3 regions of the Xanthobacter sp. 91 genome follow, and region 2 is predicted to be linked to each of the others. Evidence: predicted binding sites of a transcription regulator. Region 2 holds the regulator's gene; each other region holds the start of a gene.
What was found. Region 2 encodes LexA, which represses DNA repair genes until DNA is damaged. Its sites were predicted from a motif close to TGTTCNNNNTGTGTTCNG; they were not measured.

Region 1: def (peptide deformylase) is a predicted target of LexA. The motif match lies at 4,968-4,985, and genes of this name have one in related genera.
Region 3: A37E_RS0103395 (PA0069 family radical SAM protein) is a predicted target of LexA. The motif match lies at 4,389-4,406, and genes of this name have one in related genera.

The regions. Positions count from the first base shown of each region.
Region 1 is NZ_JNIB01000001.1:2,307,528-2,314,221, forward strand. Features, by position in the region: gene addA (double-strand break repair helicase AddA) at 1-1,720, shown strand, start outside; gene trxA (thioredoxin) at 1,807-2,127, shown strand; gene A37E_RS0110895 (hypothetical protein) at 2,204-2,554, opposite strand; gene truA (tRNA pseudouridine(38-40) synthase TruA) at 2,696-3,433, opposite strand; gene fmt (methionyl-tRNA formyltransferase) at 3,451-4,374, opposite strand; gene def (peptide deformylase) at 4,412-4,930, opposite strand; gene rmuC (DNA recombination protein RmuC) at 5,031-6,197, shown strand; gene A37E_RS0110920 (DUF2200 domain-containing protein) at 6,209-6,562, shown strand; gene mutM (bifunctional DNA-formamidopyrimidine glycosylase/DNA-(apurinic or apyrimidinic site) lyase) at 6,687-6,694, shown strand, end outside.
Region 2 is NZ_JNIB01000001.1:4,766,271-4,772,964, reverse strand. Features, by position in the region: gene A37E_RS0122270 (sulfurtransferase TusA family protein) at 49-288, opposite strand; gene gltX (glutamate--tRNA ligase) at 285-1,700, opposite strand; gene A37E_RS0122260 (ComEC/Rec2 family competence protein) at 1,937-4,111, shown strand; gene lexA (transcriptional repressor LexA) at 4,232-4,942, opposite strand; gene glp (gephyrin-like molybdotransferase Glp) at 5,101-6,315, opposite strand; gene moaC (cyclic pyranopterin monophosphate synthase MoaC) at 6,371-6,694, opposite strand, start outside.
Region 3 is NZ_JNIB01000001.1:691,843-698,536, forward strand. Features, by position in the region: gene A37E_RS25135 (exopolysaccharide biosynthesis polyprenyl glycosylphosphotransferase) at 1-821, opposite strand, end outside; gene A37E_RS0103375 (NAD(P)(+) transhydrogenase (Re/Si-specific) subunit beta) at 1,036-2,442, opposite strand; gene A37E_RS0103380 (proton-translocating transhydrogenase family protein) at 2,453-2,908, opposite strand; gene A37E_RS0103385 (Re/Si-specific NAD(P)(+) transhydrogenase subunit alpha) at 2,908-4,071, opposite strand; gene A37E_RS0103390 (aa3-type cytochrome c oxidase subunit IV) at 4,108-4,260, opposite strand; gene A37E_RS0103395 (PA0069 family radical SAM protein) at 4,430-5,812, shown strand; gene A37E_RS0103400 (VOC family protein) at 5,823-6,272, shown strand; gene A37E_RS0103405 (TetR/AcrR family transcriptional regulator) at 6,276-6,694, opposite strand, start outside.

The sequences.
Region 1 (6,694 bases), 2.5 Mb from region 2:
GCGCGGGCGGGTGTTCGAGGCCGTCATCCGCGCGCTGAAGGAACTGAAGGATCCGCGCGTGCAGGTGGCCGGCGCCGACCGGCTCGTGGTGCCGGAGCACATCGCCGCCCTCGATTTGATGGCGCTGGGCGACGCGTTGCTCTCGCCGCACGACGATCTCTCGTTCGCGGCCGTGCTGAAAAGCCCGCTGTTCGGCTTCACCGACGACGATCTCATGGCCCTGTGCCCCCAGCGCAAGGGCACGCTGGCCTCCGTCCTCTCCACGTCAGACGATCCGCGCCACCGCGCCGCCGCCGCGCGACTTGCCGGCTGGAAGGGCGAGGCGGAGGGGCTGCGGCCGTTCGATTTCTACGGCCGCGTGCTCGGCCGCGACGGCGGACGGCGGGCCATGCTGGCGCGGCTCGGCCCCGAGGCGGCGGACGTGCTGGACGAGTTCATGGCGTTGGCCCGCACCTATGAGGGCGCGGAGCCCGCCAGCCTCGCCGGCTTCCTCGCGTTTCTCCGGCGCGGCGGGGCCGAGACCAAGCGCGATATGGAGAGCGGGCGCGACGAGGTGCGGGTGATGACCGCCCATGGCGCGAAAGGGCTGGAGGCCCCCCTCGTCATCCTCGCCGACACGGTGGACATGCCGCGCCCGCGCATCGCCGGTGGCCTGCTCACCTTGCCCGGTGCGGGGGTGCCGGTGCTGGCGCCGCGCAAGGCGGAAGACCCGGAGGTGCTCGCCACCGCCCGCGCCGCCGCCGCCGCCCGCGAGCTGGAGGAATATCGCCGGCTGTTCTACGTGGCGCTGACCCGCGCCGAGGACGCGCTCGTCATCTGCGGCGCCGAGACCCGCGCGCCGGCCAAGGACAAGCCCCACGCCCGGCCCGAGGGCTGCTGGTACGACCTCGCCCGCGCGGCGCTGGAGCCGGACGCCGACGCGGGCCCGGCGCTGGGCTTCGAGGGTGAGGTGCTGCGCTGGCGCAGGGGGCCGGGGTTGAAGGTGGCGGGCGGTGGTGCTGCGGTGGCGGCAATGGTCGAAGAGGGGGAGGCGCTTTCGTTCCCCAATCCCCCGCCGCCCGAACCCGCCTTGCGCCGTCTGCGTCCCTCCGGCCTCGACGGAACGGACCCCCGGCCCGAGCGGCCGGCGGTGCCCGCGCCGCTGCCCGAGAGTGCGCTGTCTCCCCTCCTGCGCGGCGATCTCGTTCACCGGCTTCTGGCCGGCCTGCCGGAGGTGGCGGCGGCTGAGCGGGAGGCGGCGGGCCTGCGCCTGCTGCGCCACGCGGCGGACGGGGTGGACGAGGCGGCGCACCGGGCGATTCTCGCCGAGGCGCTCGGCGTGCTCGGCCATGCGCCCCTCGCGGAGCTGTTCGGCGCCGGGAGCCGGGCGGAGGTGCCGGTGATCGGGCGCATCACGGGCGGAGGCGGGGAGGTGTTCGCCGTCAACGGCCGCATCGACCGGCTGGTGGTGTTGCCCGACCGCATCCTCGTGGCCGACTTCAAGACGGACCGGGTACCGCCTTCGGACCCCGCTGAGGCCGGCGAAAGCTATGTTTCCCAGCTGGCGGTCTATGGCGCTATTCTGTCGCAGGCGTTCGGCGGGCGGCCGGTGGAAGCGCGCCTGATCTATACGGCGGGGCCGCTTGTGGTGCCGCTCATTCCCTCCCGGCTCGCCGCGGCGCTGACGAAGCTTGGTGTTCCGTCCCCGCCTTTCGCCTCCCACGGCGTCAAGGGCGCGTGAAGCCGCCTTGACGGGGAGGGGAGGGGCTACCTACGTTCTCCCCCAACATCCAGTGGTTCTCCCCGTTCTGCCCTACGAGGTATGTCATGGCCGTCGAGAAGGTTTCCGATCAGAATTTCGATCAGGACGTGCTGAAGTCCAGCGCGCCGGTCATCGTCGACTTCTGGGCGGAGTGGTGCGGCCCCTGCCGCATGGTTGCCCCCATCCTGGAGGAAGTCTCCGGCGAGCTGGGCGAGAAGGTCCGCATCGTGAAGCTGAACGTGGACGAGAATCCGCAGACGGCATCCAAGTACGGCATCATGTCCATTCCCACCCTGCTCCTGTTCAAGGACGGCAAGATCGCCTCCCGTCAGGTGGGCGCCGCCCCCAAGGCCAAGCTGGTGCAGTGGATCAACGGCTCGATCTGAGCTTCGACTCCGCCGAATATGAAAAAGCCCCCGATTCGGGGGCTTTTTTGTTTTTGTTGGGGGGCTTGAACAGGCCTCAGCCGTGCCTTGCCAGCATTTTCCCTGAGGGAGAGACGCGCTCCACCGTGAACGCGGAGGCAGGGCGTACCCGCCATGGGCGGTCGAGGCAGAGGCTGGCATCGTTGAGCCGGGCCGCCTCGGCCTGCGCCTCGCCCTCATTGGCGAAGCGATGCGCCTCGCGGGGGAAGAAAGCGCCGCCTGGAACGATGACGGTCTCACCCTCCTGCGTATCGATCCGGGTTTCACTGCCGTCGAAGAAGACCCAGCCGCACGGCGCACCCGGCACGGCGCGGGCGACCAGATGGGCGAGGGAGAGGGGGACGCGGCGGCGCGCGGGCTGCCAGCGCGGCATACGGAAACTGAACATCGGACCCGTTGTCCTCTATCGCCCCTGAGGTGTCTTCCCAGTGGAAATGCTCAAGGGTGCCCGACCGTTCCAACCTGCGACGTCGTGAACGTCACCAGGATGTTACCCACAGCAAGGCTCAAGCCGGCGGAACGGAGCGGCTCAATAGCTGACGGCGGCGAGATAGAGCCCCGCTGCCGGGGCCATGGGGCCGCAGCGGGTGCGATCGGCGGCGGCGAGGGCGGTGGCGAGATCGTCCGCGCTCCAGCGGCCTTCCCCCACCCGCATCAGCGAGCCCACCATGGAGCGCACCTGATGGTGCAGGAAGGACCGGGCGGAGGTGACGACGCGGATTTCGTCGCCGTGGCGGGACACATCCAGCTGGTCCAGCGTCTTCACCGGCGAGGCGGCCTGGCACTCGGCGGCGCGGAAGGTGGAGAAATCGTGCTTGCCCAGCAGACGCTGGGCGGCGTCGTGCATCGCCTCGGCGTCGAGCTTCTGGGGGATGCGCCACGCCCGGTCGCGGTCGAGGGCGAGATCGGGGCGGCGGTTGACGATGCGGTAGAGGTAGTGCCGCCTGGTGGCGGAGAAGCGGGCGTCGAAGCTGTCCGGGACAAGCTCGGCGGAGAGCACCGCCACCGGATGGGGCCGAAGCTGGGCCGTCATGGCGTCGCGCACCGTATCCGTGCGCCAGTCCTTCGACAGATCCACATGGGCCACCTGCCCGGTGGCATGGACGCCGGCATCGGTGCGCCCGGCGCCCGCTACCGTCACCTTTTCCCCGCAGAAACGCTGAAAGGCTTCGGCCAGCACACCCTGCACGGTCGGCAGCTCCGCCTGCATCTGCCAGCCGGCGAAGGGGGTGCCATCATATTCGATGGTGAGCTTGTAGCGGGGCATGGCGGGTCTGGCCGCCCTCAGGCGAGCCGGCTTCCGGGCGGGACGGCATTGCCCCTCAGGAATGTGTCCGCCCCCATGGGCTGCTTGCCGGCCTTCTGCAGCTCCACGAGCCGCACCGCGCCCGCGCCGCAGGCGATGGTGAGGTGGTCGTCAAGTACCGTGCCGGGCGCTGCGGAGCCCTCCGCCAGCGTCGAGCGCAGCACCTTCACCCGCGCCTCGTCCGGCCCGAGGGGGAACCAGGCGCCGGGGAAGGGGGAGAGGCCGCGGATGCGGTCGTGCACCTCCTGGGCGGGCTTTGACCAGTCGATGCGGGTCTCCGCCTTCTCGATCTTGGCGGCATATTCCACGCCGGTCGCCGGCTGGGGCGTGAAGCCGAGCCCGCCGCGCTCCAGCGCGGCCAGCGCCCGGCCCATGAGGTCGGCGCCGATCACCATCATGCGGTCGTGCAATTCGCCGGCGGTCATGTCCGGGCCGATGGGGATGCGCTCCACGAGGCCCACGGGGCCGGTGTCCAGCCCCGCTTCCATCTGCATCACCGCGACGCCGGTCTCCGTGTCGCCGGCCATGATGGCCCGCTGGATCGGCGCGGCGCCGCGCCAGCGCGGCAGCAGCGAGCCGTGCAGGTTCAGGCAGCCGAGGCGCGGCGCATCGAGGATGGCCTGCGGCAGGATGAGGCCATAGGCCACCACCACCGCCACGTCCGCCTCATGGGCACGGAAGGCGTCCGCCGCCTCCTCGCCCTTCAGGCTCCTGGGCGTGAACACCGGCAGGCCGAAGCGCTCGGCCACCGCATGGACGGGGGAGGGGGTGAGGTCGAGCCCGCGCCGGCCGGCCGGGGCCGGGGCGCGGGTATAGACCGCCACCACCTCGTGGCCGCGCCCGACGATCTCCGAGAGGGTGGGCACGGCGAAATCCGGCGTACCCATGAAGACGATGCGCATGGACCCTCGTGTCCCGTGATCTCCCGCCGCAGCGGGATCAGGCCTCGGCCTTGTGCTTCGCCTGCTTGGTGAATTTCTTGATGACCCGGTCGCGCTTCAGCTTGGAGATGTGATCGATGAAGAGCACGCCGTTGAGATGGTCGATCTCGTGCTGCACGCAGGTGGCGAACAGGCCCTCGGCCTCCACCTCCCGCGTCTTGCCCTCCACGTCCATAAAGCGCACCGCCACCTTCGCCGGGCGCTCCACCTCCTCGTAATATTCGGGGATGGAGAGGCAGCCCTCGCTGTAGACGGAGGTCTCTTCCGAGGCGGCGATGATTTCCGGATTGATGAGGGCGATGGGCTTCTTGTTCTCGCCGTCGCGCGCGACATCGATGGTGATGACGCGGCGCTGCACGCCCACCTGTATGGCCGCCAGCCCGATGCCGGGGGCGTCGTACATGGTCTCGAACATGTCCTCCACCAGCTTGCGCACCTCGCTGTCGATCTTCTCGACCGGGGTGGAAAGCGTGCGCAGCTTGGGCTCGGGGATGATGAGGATGGGCCGGATCGTCATTCGAGCGAGATAAGCGAAGCTGCCGCATAGGTCAACATGTTCGCCGTTTGTTCAAGCGAGAGAATCACGTAAGAAGTGAAGGTTCACGCAAGAGCAAGGCATGCCGGTTGTGCTGTTCACCTTCGGCGGACGGCCCTTCACCGTGGCCGAGGCGGCTGCGGTCGCCGCGGCGGTGCTGGCGCTGCTGCTGTTTCTGGTGCTGGTGAGCCTCGTGCGCCAGTCGCGGGCGCGCGCCGCCGCGGTCGCCGAGGAAGCACTCCGGCGCGACGAGATGGACCGCCGCCTGCGCGAGCTGGTCCGCGTCCAGTCCGAGACCGCCGGCCGCGTGCAGAGCATGACGGAGATCCTCGCCCAGAGGCAGAGCGAGCTGGCCCGCGCCGTCTCCGACCGGCTCGACCAGACCTCCCACCGGCTGGGGGAAACCCTCTCCACCGCCGCCCGCGCCACCCACGAGAGCCTGACGCGCATCGCCGAGCGTCTCGTGATGGTGGAGACGGCCGAGCGCACGCTCGGCGATCTGTCCGCGCAGGTGGTTTCGCTGCGCGAGACGCTGGCCAACAAGCAGGCGCGCGGCGCCTTCGGGCAGGCGCGGATGGAGGCCATCGTCTCCGATGGCTTGCCGCGCGGCAGCTTTGCCTTCCAGTACACCCTCTCCAACGGCAAGCGGCCGGACTGCGCCATCTTCCTGCCGGGGGATGCGCGCCCGCTGCTCATCGATTCCAAATTCCCGCTGGAGGCCGTCACCGCCTTCCGCGAGGCGCCATCCGCCGAGCATCGCAAGGCCGCAGGCCAGCGCCTGCGCAACGATCTCTTGAAGCACGTCTATGACGTGGCCGAGCGCTACTTCATCCCCGGCGAGACGCAGGACGTGGCGCTCATCTTCGTGCCGTCCGAATCCGTCTATGCCGAGATCAGCGAGCATTTCGACGGCGTGGTGCAGGAGGCCTATCGCCAGCGCGTGGTGCTGGTGTCGCCATCGCTCCTGATGCTGGCCGTGCAGGTGGTGCAGGCCATCGCCAAGGACGCCCGCATGCGCGAGGAGGCGGACCGCGTGCGCGCCGAGGTCGGCGCCCTGGTGGAGGACGTGAGCCGCCTGCGCGAGCGGGTGGGCGACCTCGCCAAGCACTTCGCCCAGGTGGGTGACGACGTTCAGCGCGTCATCATCTCCGCCGACAAGATCGCCCGGCGCGGGCTGAGGCTGGAGCAGCTCGACTTCGACACTCCCGGTCCGGCGTCCTCCCAGCCGCCCTCCCCGCCGCCCAAGTGAGGGCCGGCGCCATGCCGAAGCACCGCATCACCACCACCAGCTTCGCCAGCGTCTATCCCCTCTATGTCGCCAAGACCGAGCGGAAGGGGCGCACGTCCGAGGAGGTGGACGCGGTGATCTGCTGGCTGACCGGCTATTCCGACGCCCAGCTGCGCGCCGTGCTGGCCGGAAAGACCGATTTCGAGACCTTCTTCGCGCAGGTCCCCGCCCCCAATCCCGCCCGCGCGCTCATCACGGGCGTGGTCTGCGGCGTGCGGGTGGAGGAGGTCGCCGAGCCGACCATGCGGGAGATGCGGTATCTCGATAAGTTGATCGACGAACTGGCGCGCGGGCGGCCGCTGGAGAAGATCCTGCGCAAGGGCTGAGGCCTGTTGATGCGGCCCCGGTCGGGGGTTGCGGCATCTTGCGCGGCGGCCTGCGAGGCGGGATGCTGACGCCTGAGATGAATCGCGCGCCGGTTGGGGCGCGCCCGTGACCTTTAAGGACGAAATGCCCGA
Region 2 (6,694 bases):
CGGCGCCTGAGCGAGACGCACTAGAAGCCTGCGCGGCGCAAAGCTCTCTCAGGCCGGCTTCACCAGCACGAAGGTCAGGAGGCCGGTCTCGACCTCCTGCTTTTCCAGCACCGCGCCCGTCTCGTGCGCGAGGTGGGGAATGTCGATCACCGCCATGGGGTCCGTGCAGGTGACGACGAGCCGGGTGCCCGCCGCCGCCTGCACCAGCGCCTTGCGGGTGCGCAAGGCGGGCAGGGGGCATTTCAGCCCCTTCAGATCCAGCGCGACGGTAACGGCGGCCGGCTTCAAATCGCCTGATCCCGCAGCCGGCCGAGGCTCTCCTCGCGGCCGAGCACGGCCAGCACATCGAACACCGGCGGGGAGGTGGACTTGCCGGTGAGTGCGGCGCGCAGGGGCTGGGCCACGGCGCCGAGCTTCACGCCCTGCGCCTCGGCATAGCGGCGCACCACCTCCTCGGTGGCGGCGGCGCTCCAGTCCACGGCTTCCAGCAGCGGCACGAGGCGGCCGAGATGGGCGCGGGCCTCGGGCGAGAGCAGCGTGGTCGCCTTCTCGTCCAGCGGGATGGGCCGCTCGACGAAGATGAACTCGGCATTGTCCAGCAGTTCGACCAACGTCTTCGCCCGCTCCTTGAGCCCCGGCATGGCGGCGGCGAGCTGGGCGCGGCGGGTGTCGGTCATGCGCGGCAAGCGGTGCTCCGCATCCGGCAGGTAGGGCACGAGCGCATCGATGGCGGCCAAAAGCTCGGCATCGCTGGAGGCGCGCATATAGTGGCCGTTGAGGCTTTCGAGCTTGGCAAAGTCGAAGCGCGCGGCCGAGCGGCCCACCTTGTCGAGGTCGAAAAATTCGACCATCTCGTCGGTGGAGAACACCTCCTGGTCGCCATGGCTCCAGCCGAGGCGCACGAGATAGTTGCGCAGTGCCGCCGGCAGATAGCCCATGTCGCGATAGGCATCGACGCCCAGCGCCCCGTGGCGCTTGGAGAGCTTGGCGCCATCCGGCCCGTGGATGAGCGGGATGTGCGCCATGCGCGGCACGTCCCAGCCGAGCGCGCGATAGATCTGCGTCTGGCGGGCGGCGTTGGTGAGGTGGTCGTCGCCGCGGATGATGTGGGTGACGCCCATGTCGTGGTCGTCCACCACCACCGCCAGCATGTAGGTGGGCGTGCCGTCGGACCGAAGCAGCACGAGGTCGTCGAGGTCCTTGTTGGGGAAAGTCACGGTGCCCTGCACCATGTCGTCGATCACCGTCTCGCCCTCCTGCGGGGCGCGCAGGCGGATGACGGGCGCGCGATCGGCCGGCGCCTCGGAGGGGTCGCGGTCGCGCCAGCGGCCGTCATAGCGCGGCGGGCGGCCCTCCTTGCGGGCCAGCTCGCGCATCTCGTCCAGCTCCTGGGGCGTGGCGTAGCAGCGATAGGCATTGCCCTTCGCCAGCATCTCCGCCACCGCGGCCTGATGCCGCTCGGCGCGGGCAAACTGGTAGATGGGCTCGCCCTCCCAGTCGATGCCGAGCCAGGAGAGCCCCTCGATGATGGCGTCGATGGCCTCCTTGGTGGAGCGCTGGCGGTCCGTGTCCTCGATGCGCAGCAGCATCTTGCCGCCGGTGTGGCGGGCATAGAGCCAGTTGAACAGCGCCGTGCGCGCCCCGCCGATATGCAGGAAGCCGGTGGGCGAGGGGGCGAAGCGGGTGACGATCTGCGACATCGGGCGGGGCTCGGCGGGATTGGGTCCGCTTGGACGGGAGACGCGCGGGCGGCCCTGCGGAACGCAAACCGAACCACATGGCGCGCGGGAGGCGCCCGTGTAGCATAGAGGCGGGGCACAAGGAACATGGGGCGGGGACGGGCGCGACCCGGCCCGGCCCCCGGCGGGCGGGGATGGACGAGCGGGCTTCAGGCGGCGCGCGGGCAGGGGGGCGGGGAGCTGCGGGCGCGCTCCCGGTGTTCTCCGCGCGCGGGCTTTCACGCCTCGCCGACGCGCTGAAGGCCCGCATCGCCCATGACGTGGCGGCCGAGGCAGCATCCGGCCGGCTGATCCTGTGGCTGCCGGCCGCCTTCACCGCCGGCATCCTGCTCTATTTCGGCGCCTCCGCCGAACCTTCGCTCACCGCGAGCCTCGTGCTCGTGGCCCTGTTCGCGGCGGCGGCCTGGGGGGCGCGGGCGCGGCCGGTGATGTTCGGGGCCGCGGCGGTGCTCCTCGCCACCATGGCCGGCTTCGCGGCCGGCGGGGTGCGCACCGCGTTCATCGCCCACGAGATGGTGGTGCCGCCCAAGACCCCGGTGCGCCTGTCCGGCTTCATCGAGCGGGTGGAGCGGCGGACCACCGGCGACCGCATCCTGCTGCGGCTCGATGGCGACGCCGTGCGCGGGCTGAAAAACGCGCCGGCGCTGGTGCGCCTCTCGCTCCGCAAGGGATGGGCGCCGCCGGTGGGCAGCCATGTGACCCAGCTGGCGCAATTGCTGCCGCCCTCCGGCCCGGCCATGCCGGGTGCCCATGACTTCGGCCGCACGCCGTGGTTCCAGGGCATCGGCGCCATCGGCTACGGGCTCGGCCGGCCCAAGGCGGCGGCGCCGCGCGATCCGCCTTTGTCCGTGCGCCTCGCCATGGCGCTGGACGGGGTGCGCCAGAGCCTGTCGGACCGCATCCGCGCCTCGCTTTCCGGCGTACCGGCGGAGGTGGCGGTGGCGCTGGTGGCTGGCGACCGCTCCGGCATTCCGCGCGCGGTGGAGGAGAGCATGCGGGTGTCCGGCCTCTCGCATATCCTCTCCATCTCCGGCCTGCACATGGCGCTGGTGGCCGGCACCCTGTTCGGGCTGGCGCGGGGCCTGCTGGCGCTGGTGCCGGGGCTGGCTTTGTCGTGGCCCATCAAGTCCATGGCGGCGCTGATCGCGCTGTCGGGCAGCGCCTTCTATCTCGTGCTGTCGGGCAACGACGTGCCGGCGCAGCGCTCCTTCGTGATGACGGGGCTGGTGCTGGCCGGCGTGCTGGTGGGGCGGCCGTCCCTGTCGCTGCGCTCGGTGGGTGTGGCGGCGGTGGTGGTGCTGGCGCTGACGCCGGAGGCGGCGCTGGACCCGGGCACGCAGATGTCGTTCGCCGCCACCCTCGCCCTCGTCGCCGCCTATGAGCGGCTCCAGCCTTTGCGAGCGATACCCCGGCCGGATGGCATCGCCGGAGCCGTAATCTCCTGGGTGGCCGTGCTGGTGGCTGGCACGGCGCTCACCTCTCTGGTGGCGGGGCTGGCGACGGCGCCGTATGGCATCTTCCACTTCCAGCGGGTGGCGCCCTACGGCCTGCTCGCCAATCTCGCGGCGATGCCGGCCGTCTCATTCCTCGTGATGCCGGCCGGGCTTGCGGGCGTGCTGCTGATGCCGTTTGGCTGGGATCATCTGGCCTGGCCGGTCATGGGGCGGGGCATCGAGATCATGACGGCGGTGTCCGACTGGGTGGGCACGCTGCCGGGGGCAGACATCCGCGCCGCCTTCGTCGGTGCCGGAACGCTGCTCTGGCTCTCCCTCGCGCTGCTGGCCCTCTGCCTGCTGCGGGGCGTGCTCACCCTCGCAGCGCTGGTGCCCCTCGGCCTCGCCGCGCTGGTGGCGGGAACGCCGCTGAAGCCGGACCTCCTCATCGCGCCCGATGCGCAGACGGTGGCGGTGCGGATGCCGGATGGACGGCTTTCCGTGCTCGGTGCCTCGGGCCAGAAACTGGTGGTGGAGCAATGGCTGACGCGGGAGGGCGACCGCCGGACGGCCGGCACCAAGGACCTCGCCTCCGCCTTCCTGTGCGACCCGCTCGGCTGCACCGCGCCGCTGCCCGGCGGCGGCACCATCGCTGTCTCCCGGCGCGCCGAGAGCCTGGAGGCGGACTGCCTGAATGCCCGCATGGTCGTGACCCGCGATGCCCCTCCCCGGGCCTGCCCGGCCGAGGTGCTGACGCCGGAAAAACTCGCGCGGACCGGAACGCTCGCCTTCACCCTGCGCGAGGGCGCCCTCGTGGCCGAGCGAAGCCGCAGCCCCTCAGTGTCCCGGCCGTGGATGGCACCGCTGCCGCCGGACCTCGCACCGGAGCGGGAGGCGGTCGATGCGGGCGATCCGCAGACCGATGCCACCGCCCCCTGACACGACAATTGCCAGGCGTCGGGGTGAGGGGCAACGCCTTCAAAAAAGCGCAGGCGCCCGTTGAGCGTGGACCACCGCGCCCCTCACCCCGTTCCGGATCTCCCGCGGGAGAAATAAGGATCAGTAGCGGCGCATGAGGCCGATCAGGCGGCCCTGGATGCGCACGCGGTCGGGACCGAAGATCCGGGTCTCGTAGGCCGGATTGGCGGCCTCCAGCGCGATGGACGCCCCCTTCTTGCGCAGGCGCTTGAGGGTGGCTTCCTCGTCGTCCACCAGCGCGACGATGATGTCGCCGGTGTCGGCGGAATCGCACTTGCGGATCAGCACCGTGTCGCCGTCGAGGATGCCGGCCTCGATCATGCTGTCGCCGCGCACCTCAAGGGCGAAATGCTCGCCGGAGCCCAGCATTTCGGGCGGGATGTTCAGCGTATGGCTGCGGCTCTGAATGGCGGAGATGGGCGAGCCGGCGGCGATGCGGCCCATGACCGGCACCGAGACCACCTGTCCCGCCTCGTCATCCTCCGCCACGGGGCGGACCTTGCCGAGGCTGCCCTCGATGACCGAGGGCGAGAAACCCCGCCCTGCGGACCGGGCGGAGGCGAGGCCCGGCGCCACGCTGTCGGGCAGGCGGACCACCTCCAGCGCGCGGGCGCGATTGGGCAGGCGGCGGATGAAGCCGCGCTCTTCCAGAGCGGTGATGAGGCGGTGGATACCGGACTTGGAGCGCAAGTCCAGCGCTTCCTTCATCTCGTCGAAGGAGGGGGGAACACCGGTCTCCTTCAGCCGCTCATGGATGAAGCGCAGAAGGTCATATTGCTTCCGAGTGAGCATTCCCTGGCCCCGTTCCTTGCACGCACCGCCGCGGAACAGGCGCTCTCGGCCGGTCCCGATTCAAGGCGCATCCCGCCCGGTGCGCCGCGAAACAAATCATGAACAGTCTTTATCTGTTCCTTTTGTGTTCCGCAAGTGGTGAAGGCTCCGTTAAGGGCTCAATCCGCGAAGGGAATAATCTCGCAGGGGTCTCCGACGCGGCCCGCCGGGGCGAAAGGCGGGCGCACCAGAAGGCAGTCGGCGGCGGAAAGAATGCTCAGCATGGCGCTGTCCTGCGAGGTGCAGGGGATGGCGTGGATCGAGCCATCCGCCCGGCGCTCGAGGGTCGCGCGCATGAAATCGCGCCGCACGTCATTGGGCGGCAGGTCCGCCGCGAGGCGCGCCGGCACCGTCTCGGGGCCGGGGCGGGAATCGCCCTGCAGGGCGCGGATGAGGGGGACGAGGTAGACCATCCCGCAGACGTGGGACGACACCGGGTTGCCTGGCAGCCCCAGCACCCGCACGGTGCCGCGATGGCCGAACATCAGCGGCTTGCCGGGCCTGAGCGCGATCTTGTGGACCGAGAGATCGACCCCTTCCGCCTTCAGCGCCGGGGCCATGAGGTCATGATCGCCCACCGAAGCGCCACCGGAGGAGACGACGAGATCGAACTCGCCGGAGAGCGCCCGCGCCACCACGGCGCGGATGGCGGCGAGGTCGTCCTTGATGAGGCCGAGGTCGGTCACATCGGCGCCGGCGCGGCGGGCCAGTTCCGCGAGGCCGAAGGCGTTGGAGACGACGATTTCGCTGTCGTTGCCGGTGCCCTGGCCCGGCAGCACCAGCTCGTCGCCGGTCTGAAGCAGCGCGACGCGCGGGCGGCGGGCGACCGGCACGGTCGCATGGTCCATGGCGGCGGCCAGCATGATGTCGCGGCCGGTCAGCCGCCGGCCCGCGAAGAGGCCGGGCGCGTCGGCGGAAAAATCGCAGCCGCGCTTGCGCACGTTGCGGAGCGCAGCGGTCGGGGCCGTGGTGGTGATGGTGTCGCCCTCGCGGGAGACGTTCTCCTGAATCACCACCGTGTCGGTGCCTTCCGGCACCACGGCGCCGGTGAAGATGCGCACGGCCTGCCCGGCGCCCACGGTGCCAGCGAAGGGCCGCCCGGCGGCGGATTCGCCGATGACGGCGAGGCGGGCAGGCGTCTGCGCGATATCGGCGCCGCGCACGGCATAGCCGTCCATGGCCGACATGTCGGCGGGCGGCTGGGTGCGGCGGGCCGCCAGATCGCGCGCCAGCACGCGGCCGGCCGCGGCCTGCACCGGCACATCCTCCACACCGAGCGCAGACACGCCGGACGTGATGAGCGCGGTGGCCTCCTCGACGGTCATGAGCGCCATGGCGCGGCTCCCTCACTCTGCCTGAACGCAGGTCTTGTCATGGTGGCGGGCCGGCTCAGGCCGCGTCGGTGGCGCGGAAGTGGCCGCTGCGGCCGCCGGATTTCTCCAGCAGGCGAATGCCTTCAATGCGCATGCCACGGTCGGCGGCCTTGGCCATGTCGTAGATGGTGAGGCAGGACACGGAGACGGCGGTGAGCGCCTCCATCTCCACCCCGGTCTGGCCCGTCACCTTGGCGCGGGCCGTCACATGAAGGCCGGGCAATGCAGGATCGGGGGCAACCTCCACCTCCACCTTGGTCAGCATCAGCGGATGGCAGAGGGGAATCAGCTCATGGGTGCGCTTGGCGGCCATGATGCCGGCGATGCGCGCCACGCCCAG
Region 3 (6,694 bases), 4.1 Mb from region 2:
AGCGAGCCTTTCAGCGGCTGCTGCTGCACCTGGAGGGCCGGCTCGCCGGCAATGCGGGTGAGGTTGGCGTAATTGAGCGTGAAGCGGTCCGGATCGAGCTCGACGATGACGTCGGCGGCGATCTGGTACATCTGGTTGGCGATGGCGCTGATGGCGGCCGGGTCGTTCCAGCTCTTGGCGACGACCACGATGTCCACCGGATTGTGCTTCACATATTCCAGAAGGTCCTTCATGCCGCCGAGCACCGGCAGGCCATCCGGACCGGGCGGCGGGAGGGGCGCGCCCTCCACGTGGCTGTCATCGAACAGGGCGACGAAACTGAGGAGGCCAGTGTTGCCCTCTTCCTCCCCATAGCGCCGCACCAGATCGCGGGCGCGGCCGAGATCGCCGATGAGCACGACGTTGCGACGGAGCACCTCGTGGGTCTGCACCAGCGCCATGCCGATGCGCACGAGAACCAGGCGGCCGAAGATGAGCATGAGCGTGGTGACGACGCCCCAGCCGAGCAGCGCCCAGAGATTGGTCTGGCCGATGGGGATCAGCGCGTAATAGCAGACGGCGATGACCGCGCCCGCGGGCACCACGCCGACGCCGATATGGCCGATCTGCCGCAGCGGGCGGACATAGTGCTCGACCCGGTAGCCGCGGCCGATCTGAAGCACCTGCACATAGACGAAGATGCCGAACGCCCAGAGGATGGCGAGCTGGCTCCAGGACAGGAATTCCCAGCGCAGGTGCGCAATGATCGCCCCGAGCGCCGCCATGACGACGTCGCACGACAGGACGAGCCGATTGACCAGTCCATGGGTCCAGCGTGTCATCGTCCCCCGATCCCCGCAGCCGCCGTCCGAATCCCAGACTCCACGGTATGTGCTTCTGGTTAAGAAGTGGTGGGCAGTCAAGGAAATGGCGCAAATTGTGGCGGCATGAACCTGTTAGACGCCTTCCGATCGGGCGGCCGCCCGGCTCTGTACCAAAGAAGCCGCCGGACCTTGCGATCCGGCGGCTTCGATCTCGTTCAGAATGGAGGTGTCTTCAGTGGCCGAAGGCCTTCACCACGTCCTCGGTGACCTTCTTGGCATCGCCGAAGAGCATCATGGTGTTGTCCTTGAAGAACAGCTCGTTCTCCACGCCCGCGTAGCCTGCCGACATGCCGCGCTTGATGAAGAGAACGGTCTTGGCCTTCTCCACGTCGAGGATGGGCATGCCGTAGATCGGCGACTGCGGATCGGTCTTGGCCGCCGGGTTGGTCACGTCGTTGGCGCCGATCACGAAGGCCACGTCCGCCTGGGCGAACTCGGAGTTGATGTCCTCGAGCTCGAACACCTCGTCGTAGGGCACCTGGGCCTCGGCGAGCAGCACGTTCATGTGGCCCGGCATGCGGCCCGCCACCGGGTGGATGGCGTACTTGACCTCGACGCCCTCCTCCTTGAGCAGGTCCGCCATCTCGCGGAGCGCGTGCTGGGCCTGCGCCACCGCCATGCCGTAGCCGGGCACGATGATGACCTTCTCGGCGTTCTTCATGATGTAGGCGGCGTCATCCGCCGAACCCTGCTTCACCGGGCGGGCTTCCGCCTGGCCGGCCGCGCCGGCCGCCGCGGCGTCACCGCCGAAGCCGCCGAGGATGACCGAGATGAAGGACCGGTTCATGCCCTTGCACATGATGTAGGACAGGATGGCGCCCGAGGAGCCCACCAGCGCGCCGGTGATGATCAGAGCGGTGTTGCCCAGGGTGAAGCCGATGCCGGCCGCCGCCCAGCCCGAGTAGGAGTTCAGCATCGACACCACGACGGGCATGTCCGCGCCGCCGATGGGGATGATGAGCAGGCCGCCGAGGATCAGCGACAGCAGCGTGATGATCCAGAATAGCGTGATCGAGCCGGTCAGCACGAACGCGACGATGAGGATCAGCAGCAGCAGGGCCAGGCCGCCATTGATGAGGTGGCGCGCCGGCAGCATGATCGGCTTGCCGCTCATGTTGCCGTTGAGCTTGGCGAAGGCGATGATCGAGCCGGTGAAGGTGATCGCGCCGATGGCCACGCCCAGCGACATCTCCACGAGGCTCGCCCCGTGCAGGTGGCCGGGATCGCCGATGCCGAAGGCGCGCGGCGCATAGAGCGCGGCCGCGGCCACAAGCACGGCGGCGAGGCCGACGAGCGAGTGGAAGGCGGCGACCAGCTGCGGCATCGCCGTCATGGCGATGCGCTTGGCCACCACGGCACCGACGCCACCACCGATGCCGATGCCGGCGAGCACCAGCACCCAGCCGATCCCGTCGGACGGCGGGGAGAGGGCGAGCGTGGTGAGAATGGCGATGCCCATGCCCACCATGCCGAACAGGTTGCCCTGCCGCGAGGTGGTGGGATGGGAGAGGCCCCGGAGGGCCAGCACGAAGAGAATGCCTGCAACCAGATAGAGCAGGGCGGCGAGGTTCGCGGTCATGTGCCTCGCCTCACTTCTTCTTGGAGTACATGGCGAGCATACGGCTGGTCACCATGAACCCGCCGAAGATGTTCACCGAGGCAAAGACGAGCGCCACGAAGCCGAAGATGCGCGCGCCCCAGGCGTGGCTGGAATCGCCCACCGTGGTCACGCCGACAGCGAGCAGCGCGCCCACGACGATCACCGACGAGATGGCGTTGGTGACGCTCATGAGCGGGGTGTGCAGCGCCGGGGTCACCGACCACACCACGTAATAGCCCACGAACACCGCGAGCACGAAGATGGAGAGGCGGAACACGAAGGGGTCGATGGCCCCTCCGGTCGCCGCATGGGCCGCCGCGCCGAGGGCAGAGGCCGCCTGGTCGGCATAGAGCTGCGCGGCTTCCGCCGCCTGCCGCGCGATCTCGGCGGCGGTGCGGGCCTGCATTGCGGCATCCGCCGCGGTCTGGGCTGTGGCGGGGTTCATCAGGCCGCTCCCTCGCTGGTCGCTGCGGGATTCTTGGGTGCGAAGTTCGGATGCACGACGGCGCCGTCACGGGTGAGGAGCGTGGCCTTCACCAGCTCGTCGTCCCACTTGACGGCCAGCGCCTTCGACGCCTTGTCCACCATCGTCTCGAAGAAGTTGAACAGGTTCTTGGCGTAGAGCGGCGAGGCCGAGGCGGCGATGCGGCCCGGCACGTTGAGATGACCGACGATCTTGACGCCGTTCACCTCGACCACCTGCCCCGCCACCGCACCGGCGACGTTGCCGCCGCGCTCGACCGCGAGGTCGACCAGCACGGAACCCGGCTTCATGGAGGCCACCATCTCCGCTGTCACGAGGCGCGGCGCAGGCCGGCCCGGGATCAGGGCGGTGGTGATGACGATGTCCTGCTTCTTGATGTGCTCGGCGACGAGGGCAGCCTGCTTGGCCTGATACTCCGCCGACATGGGCTTGGCGTATCCGGCGGCGGTCTCGGCCTGCTTGAACTCCTCGTCCTCCACCGCGACGAACTTGGCGCCCAGCGAGGCGACCTGTTCCTTGGCGGCGGGCCGCACGTCGGTGGCGGTCACGATGGCGCCGAGGCGGCGGGCCGTCGCGATGGCCTGGAGGCCCGCGACGCCGGCGCCCATGACGAAGACGCGCGCGGCCGGAACGGTGCCGGCGGCGGTCATCATCTGCGGCAGAGCGCGGGTGAACTCGGCGGCCGCGTCGATCACCGCGCGATAGCCGGCGAGGTTCGCCTGCGAGGAGAGCACGTCCATCACCTGCGCACGGGTGATGCGGGGCATCAGCTCCATGGCGAAGGAGGCGATCCCGGCATTGGCCATGGCGGCGAGCGCCGCATCATTGCCATAGGGATCCATGATGGCGAGGACGAGCGCGCCGGGCTTGTACGACGAAAGTTCGGCTTCCGTCGGCCGGCGAACCTTCAGTACGACTTCGGCGCCGTTCAGCGCATCCGCCGCCGACAGGGCGATGGTGGCCCCTGCCGCCACGAAGTCGGAATCGAGAATGCCGGACTTCACGCCCGCGCCGCTCTCCACGGTCACGGATGCGCCCAGTGCGACGAGACGCTTCACCGTATCCGGGGTCGCGCCAACCCTCGGCTCGCCGAGATCGATCTCGGCGGGAACAGCGATTTTCATTTCTTGATGTCTCCGGTGCTCCGGCCGCTCAGCGGGTCAGAGGAGGAAAATCCACATCAGGACGAGGATGGCTGCAACGCCGATGGTGCCCCACTTGGCGAGGGCGGTGAACATGGCGTAGGTGCGCTCGTGCTCGGGATAATCGTTACCGTCTGCCGTGGCGTATTCGATCGTGGCGTGTTCAGCCATCTTATCCCCCTGCTCCTAAGCGTCTTCTGACGCCTTTACCGGAGATGGGAATGTCTGGCAACTGCCTTCTGGTGTACAGTATGCCAGATTGAACGGCGTGGCCCGCGAGCCCCTCGCGTCGCGCCACATGTTCTTGTTATGTTCCGTCTTCGGTGCTAGCTTTTTAAGCATGAGCCCCGCATCCGATTCCCACGGCCCGCGCACAGCCGCCCCGCCCGTTCCGGGGGGACCAATTGCCGCGCCGATCGCTCCCGCCCTGAAGGCCGCCAGGACGGCATCGCCCAAGGCCGTTCCTGCCAAGGCTGTTCCTGCCAAGACGGCTTCCGCCAAGGCGGCACAGCCCAAGGCAGTTTCCGGCGAGGCGCGCATCGCCTCGCCGCCGGTGAAGACCCGGAACGATCGGATCATGGGCCGGCTCGCCGAGGAGCGCCGAGCGCCGCCTCCTGCCCTGCCGCCGGCGCTGGACGGCGAGGTCGGGACCGGCGTCGAGGCGGAACGGCGGCGCGGCCGGGGCGCGGTCTCCAACGCCGCCGGGCGCTTCGAGCCCGCCGCCCGCGTGCTGTTCGACGACGGCTGGCAGACGCTGGAAGACCTGCCGCCCTTCCGCACCGAGGTGACGGAGGAGCGGGCGCGCACCATCATCACCCGCAACCAGTCCCCCGACATCGCCTTCGACCGCTCGATCAACGCCTATCGGGGCTGCGAGCACGGCTGCATCTATTGCTTCGCGCGGCCCACCCACGCCTATCAGGGCCTCTCCGCCGGCCTCGACTTCGAGACCAAGCTGTTCGTGAAACCGGACGCGCCGGAACTGCTGGCGCGGGAGCTGTCGCACCCCTCCTACAAGCCGCGCGTCATCGCCATGGGGACCAATACCGATCCCTACCAGCCCATCGAGCGGCGCTATGAGCTGACGCGGCGCATCCTGGAGGTGCTGGCGGACTTCGGCCATCCGGTGGGCATCGTCACCAAATCGGCGCTGGTGGTGCGCGACATCGATATCCTCGGGCCGATGGCGGAAAAGGGCCTCGCCAAGGTCGCCATCTCCATGACTACGCTCGACCCGCACCTGTCCCGCACCATGGAGCCGCGCGCCGCCAGTCCCCATGTGCGCCTCGGCACCATCCGCCGGCTCGCCGACGCCGGCATTCCCACCGCGGTCCTCACCGCGCCGCTGATCCCGGCGCTGAACGACATGGAGATCGAGCGCATCCTCGACGCTGCAAAGGCCGCCGGGGCATCCGAGGCCGGATATGTGATGCTGCGCCTGCCGCTGGAGATCGCCGACCTGTTCCGGGAATGGCTGGTGGCCAATTTCCCGGACAAGGCCCGCCACGTGCTGAACCTCATCCGCCAGATGCACGGCGGCAAGGATTACGACTCCACCTTCGGCAAGAGGGGGCGGGGGGAAGGCCCCTATGCCTGGACGGTGGGCCGCAGGTTCGAGATCGCCGCCCGCCGCCTCGGCCTCGCTGGGCGGGGACTGAAGCTGACCACCGCACACTTCCGCCACCCCAAGCAGGCGGGCGAGCAGCTCGACCTGTTCGCTTGAAGAGCCCAGCATGACCGCACCCGATCTCAGGCTCCACCTCGTCACGCTCGGCGTGTCCGACCTGTCGCGCGCCGCCGCCTTCTATCGCGCCCTCGGCCTTGTGGAGAGCAAGGCCGGAGAAGGAGAAGCCGGCAATGTCGCCTTCTTCCATGCGGGCAATGTAGTGCTGAGCCTTTTTCCGCGCGGGCGCCTCGCCGAGGATGCGACGCTGGCGGATACCCCGCCGCAGCCCTTCGCCGGCCTCACGCTCGCCTGCAATGTGGGATCGCCGGAGGAGGCCGAGGCCCTGATCGCGCGGGCGGAGGCGGCGGGCGGGCGCGTGGTGAAGCCGGCGCAGAAGGTGTTCTGGGGCGGAACGAGCGGCTATTTCGCCGACCCCGACGGGCATCTGTGGGAGGTCGCCCACAATCCCTTCTTTCCGTTCGATGCCGAGGGCCGGCTGATGCTGCCCGGCGCGTGACCTTCAGGGCGCCGTGCGGCGGTCGCTGCCATAGGCGCGCAGGAACACGCGGACGGCACCGCGCACCGACTTCTCCACCACCGCCGGATCGGGCGCATCCGGTGCGCCGACGAGGACGGGAATGGTCACGCCATCCTTGCAGAGGGTGAGAAACTGGCTCGCCGCCTGGTTCACATCCTCGATATCCAGCAGCCCCTGCTCCACCTTGGCCTTCAGGAACACCGAGAGACGGGTAATCCCCTCGCACGGCCCCGCTTCGAAGAAGCGGCGGCCCACGTCCGGAAACTTTCCGGAGATGGAGATGACGGTCCGCAGAAGGGCGATGCTGCTGGGCCGCAGGATGGCGGTGACAAAGGAGCGGCCGATCTCGGTGAGCGCCGCCTCGATGTCCGCTTCGTCGGGATTCACCACGAACATGCGCT